Regions from separate parts of the Pseudomonas helvetica genome, predicted to be linked through region 1. Evidence: predicted binding sites of a transcription regulator. Region 1 holds the regulator's gene; the other holds the start of a gene.
The links. Region 1 encodes FliA, which starts transcription of late flagellar genes. Its sites were predicted from a motif close to CTAAAGTTTNNNNNNNNNNNGCCGNTAA; they were not measured.
Positions count from the first base shown of each region.

Region 1 (5,759 bases):
CTGGCGATCAACCCCGGGCAGGTCTACGGCACGCTCAATGGCATCACCGCCAAAGATCCGGCCTTTGGCCTGGAGGCGGTCTGGATCGAAATCAGTCAGCGTCCGCAGGCGCAATCCCTGGGGTACACCGTGGTTGATGCCAGTACGGTGGTGGCGACTCACCTCAACCAGATTTTGTACAAGCATTCCAGCGAGCTGATCGGCCACGAGGAAGTTCAGCAGCTCATGCAATTGCTGGCCAAAAGCTCGCCAAAACTGGCCGAGGAGCTGGTGCCGGGCGTCGTTTCGCTGTCGCAGTTGCTCAAAGTACTGCAGGCCTTGTTGGCCGAACAGGTTCCGGTTCGCGACATTCGCAGCATTGCCGAAGCCATCGCGAACAATGCCGCCAAGAGTCAAGATACTGCCGCTCTGGTGGCGGCCGTTCGCGTCGGCGTATCGCGCGCTATCGTCCAAAGCATTGTAGGCACTGAGTCCGAGCTGCCTGTGATCACCTTGGAACCAAGGTTGGAACAAATATTGCTCAATAGTCTTCAGAAGGCAGGACAAGGCTCGGAAGAGGGCGTTTTGCTGGAGCCAAGCATGGCAGAGAAGCTGCAACGTTCGTTGATCGACGCCGCGCAGCGTCAGGAAATGCAAGGTCAACCGGTGATTCTGCTGGTAGCAGGTCCGGTACGCGCGATGCTCTCGCGGTTCGGACGTTTGGCAGTGCCGGGGTTGCATGTGTTGGCGTATCAGGAAATCCCTGACAACAAGCAAGTGACCATCGTTGCGACAGTAGGGCCCAACGGCTGAGGTAGTGGTTTATGCAAGTTAAGCGTTTTTTCGCCGCCGATATGCGTCAGGCCATGAAGCTGGTTCGCGATGAGCTGGGCGCTGATGCGGCCATTATCGGTAATCGCCGGATCGCCGGTGGTGTCGAGCTGACGGCGGCCCTGGATTACAAGCTGTCGGCGCTGGCCCCGCGTGTACCGAACATTGAACTCGAAGACGAGTTGCGCAAGACCCAGTCGCGGATCGTCACGGCTCAGGCCGAATTGAGCCTGCGTGGCGACGGCGAAGGTGATGCGAGCGCCAGCACCAATCGCCAGTTGTTTGCCGGCCTGCCGCTGACCGCTGCGGAACCGTTGATCGAGCCGACCTTTGCTGAGCGGCCGCGTCCTGCTTCAGCGCCTGTGCATTCTGCCGGGGTCGATCCGCGGGCTTTCGACTCGATGCGTTTCGAACTCAATGGTCTGCGTGAACTGCTCGAAGTACAGTTGGGTTCGCTGGCCTGGAACCAGCTGCAAGGCAGTCGCCCGCAGCAAGCCAACCTGTGGCGTCGCCTGCAACGCATCGGCCTGTCCGGTCCGTTGTCGCGCGATCTGCTGGAACTGATTACTGACATTGAAGAACCCCGCCAGGCCTGGCGCATGCTGTTGGCGCACCTGGCGCGGATGATCGTGACTCCCGAGATCGAACCACTGGAAGAGGGTGGCGTGATCGCCATGGTCGGCCCTGCCGGCATGGGCAAAACCACCACGCTGGCCAAGCTGGCCGCGCGTTACGTGCTCAAGTACGGCGCGCAGAACATCGCGCTGGTGAGCATGGACAGCTTCCGCATTGGGGCTCAGGAACAGCTCAAGACCCTGGGGCGTATCCTCAATGTCTCGGTGACTCACGTCGACCCGGGCCAGTCCCTGGCGCAAGCCCTTGATCCGCTGTTGCGCAAGCGTGTGGTGTTGATCGACACCGCCGGCCTGCAGGCCAGTGATCCGGCGTTGCGCATGCAGCTGGAAAGCCTGGCCGGTCGCGGGATCAAGTCGAAGAATTATCTGGTGCTGGCCACTACCAGCCAAAAGCAGGTGCTGACTGCCGCTTATCACAGTTACAAGCGGTGCGGGCTAGCAGGCTGCATTCTGACTAAACTGGATGAAACAGCGAGCCTGGGCGAGGTGTTGAGCCTGGCAATCAGCCACGAATTACCTGTCGCTTATCTGACCGACGGGCCACGGATCCCGGATGATCTACATTTACCGCGCCGGCATCAGTTGGTCAGTCGCGCCGTTAGCGTGCAGATGCAGGAAGAACCCAGCGAAGAAGCCATGGCTGATATGTTCGCTGACCTCTACCACAGCCCGGCCAAGCGTGTCGGCTGAGGTAATAATGAATAGATTTGTATCTACATCGATGGCCTGCCATGCATTGTTCACAAGTGAGCGCGCAGCCAGTCATGTAGTCCGCGTCTAAGCAAGACAAGGTAAAGAACGAACATGGGCAGCATGCATCCCGTACAGGTGATCGCAGTGACCGGCGGCAAAGGTGGCGTCGGGAAGACTAATGTGTCAGTGAACTTGTCCCTGGCTCTTGCTGAGCTCGGCCGGCGCGTCATGCTGCTGGACGCCGATCTGGGGCTGGCGAACGTTGACGTCCTGCTGGGGCTCACGCCCAAGCGTACGCTGGCCGACGTCATCGAAGGCCGCTGTGAACTGCGCGATGTATTACTTCAGGGGCCGGGCGGAATTCGCATTGTTCCAGCAGCGTCCGGTACCCAGAGCATGGTTCACCTGAGCCCGGCCCAGCATGCTGGCCTGATTCAGGCATTCAGCGACATCGGCGATAACCTCGACGTATTGGTGATCGACACGGCGGCGGGTATTGGTGAGTCGGTCGTCAGTTTTGTTCGCGCAGCCCAGGAAGTATTGCTGGTGGTGTGCGACGAGCCGACGTCGATCACTGACGCCTACGCGCTGATCAAACTGCTCAACCGCGATTACGGCATGAACCGCTTCCGCGTGCTGGCCAACATGGCGCAAAGCCCGCAGGAAGGGCGAAATCTGTTCGCCAAGTTGACCAAGGTCACGGATCGCTTCCTCGACGTCGCCTTACAATACGTCGGTGCGGTGCCTTACGACGAATGCGTGCGTAAGGCGGTGCAGAAGCAGCGCGCCGTGTATGAAGCGTTTCCTCGTTCCAAGTGTGCGCTGGCATTCAAGGCCATCGCGCAGAAAGTCGATACCTGGCCGCTGCCTGCCAACCCGCGTGGGCACCTGGAATTTTTCGTCGAGCGTCTGGTGCAGCAAACTGCGGGTCCGGTTCTATGACAGCCAGCGGTTACAACCTGTACAAGAAGTCGGCGCGTGACGCGCAGTACGAACTGATCGAGCGTTACGCGCCACTGGTAAAACGTATTGCCTATCACCTGTTGGCGCGCTTGCCGGCCAGTGTTCAGGTCGAGGACCTGATCCAGGCAGGCATGATCGGTTTGCTTGAAGTGTCGACCAAATACGACGCGAGCAAAGGTGCGAGTTTCGAGACGTACGCGGGGATCCGTATCCGTGGTGCGATGCTCGATGAAGTCCGCAAGGGTGACTGGGCGCCACGCTCGGTCCACCGCAATACCCGGATGGTGAGTGACGCGATTCGCTCAATTGAAGCTAAAACCGGGCGTGACGCTAAAGATCACGAGGTTGCGGCCGAACTCCAATTGAGTCTCGACGATTATTACGGGATTTTGAATGACACCTTGGGCAGTCGCCTGTTCAGCTTCGACGATCTGTTGCAGGACGGCGAGCATGAAGGGCTGCACGAGGATGGCGCGAGTGCTCATCTCGAACCGTCGCGCGACCTGGAAGATGAACGCTTCCAGGCAGCACTGGCGGATGCGATTGCCAATTTGCCGGAGCGTGAGCGACTGGTGTTGGCGCTGTACTACGACGAAGAGCTGAATCTCAAGGAAATCGGTGAGGTCCTGGGGGTCAGTGAATCGCGGGTCAGCCAGTTACACAGCCAGTGCGCGGCCCGTTTGCGGGGGCGTTTGGGGGAGTGGCGAGCGCGCTGACAGCAGTGTGGGGACACTGCGAACGAAACAGGCAGGGCGTAACGCTGTGCCGGTCTTCATCCGTTGTGCTCCAGACAGTCGTCGAGTGCTCTGCCGAATTGATTGAATGGCGTGTTCAGGTGCTGAACGCGTTTAAGACTGCTTGGAGGTCGAATTGGACAAGAACATGAAAATCCTCATCGTTGATGACTTCTCAACGATGCGGCGGATCATAAAAAACCTGTTGCGTGACCTTGGGTTCACCAACACGGTCGAGGCGGACGACGGTATTACCGCCATTCCCGTCCTCAACAGCGGGAGCATCGACTTTCTGGTAACGGACTGGAACATGCCTGGCATGACCGGTATCGATTTGCTGCGCCACGTGCGCGCCGATGAAAAGCTCAAGCACCTGCCGGTGCTGATGGTCACTGCCGAAGCCAAGCGCGAGCAGATCATCGAAGCCGCTCAAGCCGGTGTAAACGGCTATGTGGTCAAACCCTTCACGGCCCAGGCGTTGAAAGAGAAGATCGAAAAAATATTCGAACGCATCGGTTGATGCGCGGAGCCACTGCGCCACGGGGGGAGCTATGGAGCAAAGAGAATCTTCACAGGGCGATTTCGAATCGACCCTGAAAAAACACGCTCACGAACTGGTCGAAAGCCTTGAAAAGGGCAGGTTCGGTGACGCTGTGCAACTGATCCATGAGCTCAATCAGACCCGTGACCGCGGCCTGTACCAGGAGGTGGGCAAGCTCACTCGCGAGCTGCATAGCGCGATCGTCAATTTTCAGATTGACCCGAACATGCCGCAAGCCGAGGAAGTCTCACAGATCACAGACGCCACCGAGCGCCTGTCCTATGTGGTCAAGCTGACCGAAGCGGCCGCGAACCGGACCATGGATCTGGTCGAGAACAGTACTCCGCTGGTCAATGGCCTGAGCACTGACGCCCAGGCCTTGAGCGCCGACTGGGGGCGTTTCATGCGCCGCGAAGTCGGTGCCGAAGAGTTCCGCGAACTGGCCCGGCGTGTCGACGGTTTCCTGACGCGTAGCGTCGAGGAGAGCCAGGTCGTCTCGGGCAACCTCAACGATATTCTGCTGGCTCAGGATTACCAGGATCTAACCGGTCAGGTGATCAAGCGCGTGATTCAACTGGTCACCGAAGTCGAAAGCAACCTGCTCAAGCTCGTGCTCATGGCCAGTCAGGTAGACCGCTTTGCGGGCATCGAACATGACCATGAAGCGATGCTGGCTGAAAAAGATCCGCAAAAACATCTCTCTCAGGGTGAAGGTCCGCAGATTCATGCCGATAAAAGAGAAGACGTTGTGTCCGGTCAGGACGATGTGGACGATTTGCTATCCAGTCTTGGATTTTAGGTTTTTTAGGTTTTTAGACCTTTAGGAGCACCCCCTTAATGAGCTTCGGCGCCGATGAAGAGATCCTTCAGGATTTCCTGGTTGAGGCCGGCGAGATTCTAGAGCAACTGTCCGAACAGCTGGTCGAGCTGGAAAGCCGACCCGATGATGCGGATTTGCTCAATGCAATTTTTCGCGGTTTTCACACTGTAAAAGGGGGCGCCGGCTTCCTCCAGCTCAATGAGCTGGTGGAGTGCTGTCACATCGCCGAGAACGTGTTCGACATCCTGCGCAAGGGTGAGCGTCGCGTCGACTCGGAACTGATGGACGTGGTTCTCGAAGCGCTGGACGCGGTGAACGGCATGTTCAGCGAAGTCCGCGAGCGTGCACCGATCACTGCGGCTACACCGGAACTGCTGGCGGCTCTGGCCCGCCTGGCCGAGCCTCAAACAGACGATGTGGCGCAACCAGTTGCAGAGGTGGTTGAAGCACCTGCCGCTGAAAGCGAATCGGGCGACGTCACCGACAATGAGTTCGAACTGCTGCTGGACTCGCTGAACGCGGTCAAGGCGCAAGCTGAGTCGGGGGCGCCTGTAGCCCCGGCA
Region 1 covers NZ_CP150917.1:1,921,189-1,926,947, forward strand. The annotation lists gene flhA (flagellar biosynthesis protein FlhA) at 1-792, shown strand, start outside; gene flhF (flagellar biosynthesis protein FlhF) at 804-2,135, shown strand; gene fleN (flagellar synthesis regulator FleN) at 2,250-3,080, shown strand; gene fliA (RNA polymerase sigma factor FliA) at 3,077-3,817, shown strand; gene AABM55_RS08705 (chemotaxis response regulator CheY) at 3,984-4,355, shown strand; gene AABM55_RS08710 (protein phosphatase CheZ) at 4,387-5,175, shown strand; gene AABM55_RS08715 (chemotaxis protein CheA) at 5,214-5,759, shown strand, end outside.

Region 2 (5,759 bases), 2.2 Mb from region 1:
AGGACGGATTGACCACGTCCTTGACCGGCGAATCCCAACCCATACGCACATTACCCACCGACGCCTGCAGGACGTTCATCCCGCGGGTCGGCACCACCGAGAGTTTCATCGTGCCGTTATCAATGTCGACGATGCTCACGCCCTCCTGCCGACCGCCGTGCAGGGTGCGCAGGGTCACGGAGAACGGTTTGTCGGTTTTCACACCGAGCTGCTGGCTGGTGATTTGCTGGTTCTGGGCAGCCTTGTCGGTGTCGAGCAACACGTAATCCCAAGCCATAACGTGGGAGGCAGCGGTCATTGCGCCGAGAGTGACGAGAAGTTTGAGCGGGGTCATGGTGAAAGCCTTTCTTGGAGTTGTGCGATTTTTATAGCGCTGATGAAACGTTTCAGCAAGCTTAAAAACGGCATAACTCCAGCAAAACTCAGTCGACGGGTTCAATCGCCAACAACAGGCTTGCCAACGATGGCGATTCCAGAGGTGACCTCAGCGAAAACGATCAACCTCATGCCGCAACTCTGCCGCCAGGTTTTCCAGTTCCTTGGCAGTAATTGCCAGGTTCGACACCACTTCACGCTGCTCGCTGTTGGCCATGGCGATGCTTTGCAGGTTGCTGCTGAGCAAGGTCGCGGTGCTGCTCTGCTCTTGGGTGGCGGTGGTGATCGCAGCGAATTGCTGGCCGGCCGAGCGGCTTTGTTCATCGATCAGCGCCAGCGCCGACGCGACATTGGCATTGCGCGTCAGGCCTTCGTGCATCAGCAGCTTGCCTTGCTCCATGGTGCTGATGGCGTGACCGGTTTCCTGCTGGATGCTTTGGATCATCCCGGAAATCTCGTCAGTCGCTTCGCGAGTGCGCGAGGCCAGGTTGCGCACTTCGTCTGCCACCACTGCAAAACCACGGCCCTGTTCGCCGGCGCGCGCGGCCTCGATCGCGGCGTTGAGTGCCAGTAAATTGGTTTGATCGGCAATCGCGGTAATCACCCCGACAATGCCGCCGATTTCCTGGGAGCGCTGACCCAGGGTGTTGATCACCGTCGCCGTGCTGTTGAGAGCACTGGCAATCTGCTCAAGGGACGAAGAAGCTTCTTCCATCGAGGTACGACCGATCCGCGTCTGCTGGGCGTTTTCCTGGGCCAGACGCTCGGTGTTGCCCATGTTGTCAGCGATGTTCAGCGAGGTCGCACTGAATTCTTCCACGGCACCGGCCATGCTGGTGATTTCACCGGACTGCTGCTCCATCCCTTCATACGCACCGCCGGACAACCCGGATAATGCTTGCGCGCGACTGTTGACCTCTTCCGAGGCCTTGCGGATGTGCTCGACCATGGTCGATAGAGCCTGGCTCATCTGATTGAAGCTGCGCGCCAATTGACCGATTTCATCATGGCTCGACACGTTCAAACGCACGCTCAGATCACCCGCACCCAAGGCTTCAGCCTGCCGCACCAGATCACCCAACGGCGCCAGCTTGCTGCGCAACAGCCAGACTGCCGCGCCTACCGCCAGCAGCATCGCCAGCAGGCTGCCAATGGCCAGGCGGATACCGATGCTCCAGGTCACTGCGCGGATTTCGCTTTTCGGCATGCTCGCCACTACTGACCATGGCCCGCCCTCGAATGGCACGGCAACGCTGTAGAAGTCTTCGGACTTGTCGCTCCAGAAGGCGCCCCGCCCCGGTGTCCTGGCCAAACCGGCGATGGTCGAAGTCGCCTGATCCAGCGCCTGCACGCCGGCCGGCGGCACCAGCCATTTGTTTTGTTCATCGAGCAGTGCCAGTGAACCGCTCTGGCCGATGCGGAAGCGCTTGAGGTTGTCGAACTGCGCGCTCTGCGCATCGGTGTAATCGAAACCCACGAACAACACCGCGATCACCTTGCCGCTGCTGTCGCTCACGGGGGTGTACTGCGTCATGTAGGAACGATCGAACAGCAAGGCCCGGCCGACATAGCTCTGCCCCGCCATCAGCCGCTGATAGGCCGGGTGCGCATGGTCGAGCAGCGTGCCGATGGCGCGGGTGCCGTCCTGCTTGCTCAACGAGGTGCTGACCCGAATGAAGTCCTCGCCACTGCGCACGAACAACGTCGCCACGCCGGCAGTCATTTGCTTGAACTCATCGACCTTGTCGAAGTTGTTGTTCAACACTTCGTTGCCCAGATGCAGGCCCGGAGTCTGCACGCCCGCCACCGTCACCGGCTGCTCCGGGTGCACGCTCAAACCGCCACTGAAACGCTTTTCAAACAACCCGCTCAGGCGCTGGGTGCTTTCGCGCAGGGTGCCGTGGAAAGTGCTCAACTGGTCGGCCAGCAACCGCGCCTCACTGGCCAGATGCTCTTCACGCGTGTCGAGGTTGGCAGAATCCAGCGAACGCAGGGCGAACACCGTGCTGCCACTGATGACGACCGCCAGGATGACGGCAAGGGCAAGCCCCAATTGTGAGGCGATCCGGGCACGAGGTTGAGACATGACAGCTCCTGGCCGAGGAGCCGGATCATCCTGATCGCGTCGCGTGGCTCGGCAAAATATCCAGTAATAGGGGAAGCGCGAAACCTTTCAGAACGAAGGTCCCACTTTCAGGGATTCGGCGGCGTAGATAAATACTTGAGCGATGCACAAGGATATCGCTCAAGGCTGCCATGGCGGTGGCTACATCGATTCAGCCGAGGCGCTCGACATCTGGCAATTCCATGGCCTGCACCTCACCCTGGAGGAAGTCGCTGAGACGGCGCAAACGTTCACCGCCGGGGCGGGTTTTCGGCCAGACCAGATAATAATTCAGGCCGCTGGCCACGGCAGTCGGCCACGGCAAACTCAAACGCCCCTGAGCCACATCTTCGGCCACCATCAGCAAGTCACCCATCGACACCCCGTAACCACGGGCGGCGGCAATCATCCCCAGCTCCAGCGTATCAAACACCTGCCCGCCCTTGAGCGACACCTGCTCCGACAGGCCCATACACTCCAGCCAACTGCGCCAGTCACGCCGATCAGGAGTCGGGTGAAGCAGTTCAGTACTGGCCAGCCGCTCGACATCCCATGGTTGATCATTCAACAGATTCGGTGCGCCGACCGGGATCAGCAGTTCAGGGAACAGGTAACTGGCCTCCCAGTCCGGTGGAAAATGCCCGTTGCTCAACAACACCGCACAATCGAACGGTTCGTGATTGAAGTCCACCGAGTCGACGTCCATCCAGGCGCTGGTCAGTTGCACCTCGTTGCCCGGTTGCAAATGCCGAAAGCGACTGAGTCGCGCCAGCAGCCAGCGCATGGTCAGGGTCGAAGGGGCTTTCATGCGTAAGACGTCATCTTCGGCGCGCAAGGTATTGCAGGCCCGCTCCAGCGCACCAAAGCCCTCACGCACACCCGGCAGCAGCAAACGCGCGGCCTCGGTCAGTTGCAGATTGCGCCCGCTGCGCTGAAACAGCCGACAGGCGAAATGCTCCTCCAGCGTACGCACATGTCGGCTGACGGCGCTTTGGGTGATCGACAATTCTTCGGCAGCACGGGTAAACGAACTGTGCCGCGCTGCGGCCTCGAAAGCGCGAAGGGCATACAACGGAGGAAGACGACGAGACATTGGGAAAGCTCCTATAGCGCGACCCCGGAACCTTATCAGAAACTCTCCAGCATGAGTTTTAGTCATGCCAGCAATCGTTTTTATCCCTTTGTGCAAACGCTTGCGAGCGCCGAGAATCAACCCTTCCCGATTTATCTGACTAAACGAGCGTGATGATCATGCAGCATCCAGCACGTACCGAACTCTGGGCCATCCTGCGGCTGGCGGGGCCGCTGATTGCCTCGCAGTTGGCGCACATGCTGATGATCCTCACCGATACCTTGATGATGGCTCGGCTCAGCCCGGAAGCCTTGGCCGGTGGCGGCCTGGGCGCGGCGAGCTATTCGTTCGTGTCGATTTTCTGCATTGGCGTGATCGCGGCGGTCGGCACGCTGGTGGCGATCCGCCAGGGTGCCGGCGACATTGAAGGCGCCACGCGGCTGACCCAGGCCGGGCTTTGGCTGGCGTGGTTGATGGCGCTGGTGGCGGGTCTGCTGCTGTGGAACCTCAAGCCAGTGTTGCTGCTGTTCGGCCAGACTGAAAACAACGTGCATGCGGCCGGCCAGTTCCTGTTGATTCTGCCGTTCGCCCTGCCCGGCTACCTGAGCTTCATGGCCCTGCGCGGTTTTACCAGCGCCATCGGCCGGACGACACCGGTGATGGTCATCAGCCTCCTCGGGACCGTGGCCAACTTCCTGCTCAACTATGCGCTGATCACCGGCATGTTCGGCCTGCCGAAAATGGGTTTGATGGGGATCGGCCTGGTCACCGCCATCGTCGCCAACTGCATGGCGCTGGGCCTGGCCTGGCATATCCGCCAGCACCCGGCTTACGCCGCGTACCCACTGCGCAAGGGCCTGTCACGGCCCAATCGCCAGTACCTGCGCGAGCTATGGCGTCTCGGCCTGCCGATTGGCGGCACCTACGCGGTAGAGGTCGGTCTGTTTGCGTTTGCCGCGTTGTGCATGGGCACCATGGGCAGTACGCAATTGGCGGCGCATCAGATCGCCCTGCAAATCGTCTCGGTGGCGTTCATGATTCCGGCGGGGCTTTCATATGCGATCACCATGCGCATCGGCCAGCACTACGGCGCCGGGCAGTTGCTCGATGCGCGCTTGGCCGGGCGGGTCGGGATTGCCGTTGGTGGCGCGGCGATGCTCGGGTTTGCCATGGTCTTCTGGCTGCTGCCGAACCAACTGGTGGGACTGTTCCTGGACCATAACGACCCGGCGTTTCGCGAAGTGATCAATCTTGCGGTGAGCCTGTTGATGGTGGCGGCGTGGTTCGAGTTTTTCGACGGCACGCAAACTATCGCCATGGGCTGTATTCGCGGTCTGAAGGACGCCAAGACTACCTTCCTGGTCGGCCTCGCCTGCTATTGGCTGATCGGCGCTCCGGCTGCATGGTTGATGGCTTTCCACCTCCATTGGGGGCCGACCGGCGTCTGGTGGGGTCTGGCGCTGGGGCTCGCCTGCTCGGCCGTGAGCCTGACGCTGGCATTCGAATGGAAGATGAAGCGGATGATCCGCCGTGAACAACCGGAACAGGCAGTGCAGTACAGCACCGTCCAGCCTGATTAACCCGTAGGAGCACGGCTTGCCCGCGATAGATATCACGCGTTGTATCAGATACACCGCAGTGATCCCATCGCGGGCCAGCCTTGCTCCTACGAGTTTTGTTAAGCCAGGACAGCCTGTTGGCTACTGCCAAACGTCAGATACTCAACCAGCTCGGCCAGCGGCAACGGCTTGCTGATCAGGTAACCCTGCACCTGATCACAACCAAAATCACGCAGCAGCTCAAGCTGTTCAAGGGTTTCAACGCCCTCGGCGACCACTTCCAGGTTGAGGTTGTGAGCGAGGTTGATCATCGCGTGGACCAGCTTGCGATTTTCCTCACGCGTCTCCATGCCACCGACAAAGCTTTTGTCGATCTTCAACAAGGCAATCGGCAGGCTGTTGAGGTGCACGAATGACGAAAAACCGGTGCCGAAATCGTCCAGGGAGAAACGCACACCCAGACGCCCCAAAGCGTCCATGGTCTGTTTGACCAGATCGCTGCGGCGCATCACTGCAGTTTCCGTCAGCTCGAATTCCAGCCACTGCGCTTCGACACCGCGCTCGGCAATCAACCGGCTCAACGTCGACAGCAACTGACTGTCCTGGAACTGCCGGAACGACAGGTTGACCGCCATGTGCAACGGCGGCA
Region 2 covers NZ_CP150917.1:6,174,152-6,179,910, forward strand. The annotation lists gene AABM55_RS28575 (aldose 1-epimerase family protein) at 1-334, opposite strand, end outside; gene AABM55_RS28580 (methyl-accepting chemotaxis protein) at 485-2,461, opposite strand; gene AABM55_RS28585 (LysR substrate-binding domain-containing protein) at 2,652-3,572, opposite strand; gene AABM55_RS28590 (NorM family multidrug efflux MATE transporter) at 3,731-5,131, shown strand; gene AABM55_RS28595 (bifunctional diguanylate cyclase/phosphodiesterase) at 5,230-5,759, opposite strand, start outside.
Region 2: AABM55_RS28580 (methyl-accepting chemotaxis protein) is a predicted target of FliA. The motif match lies at 2,574-2,601, and genes of this name have one in related genera.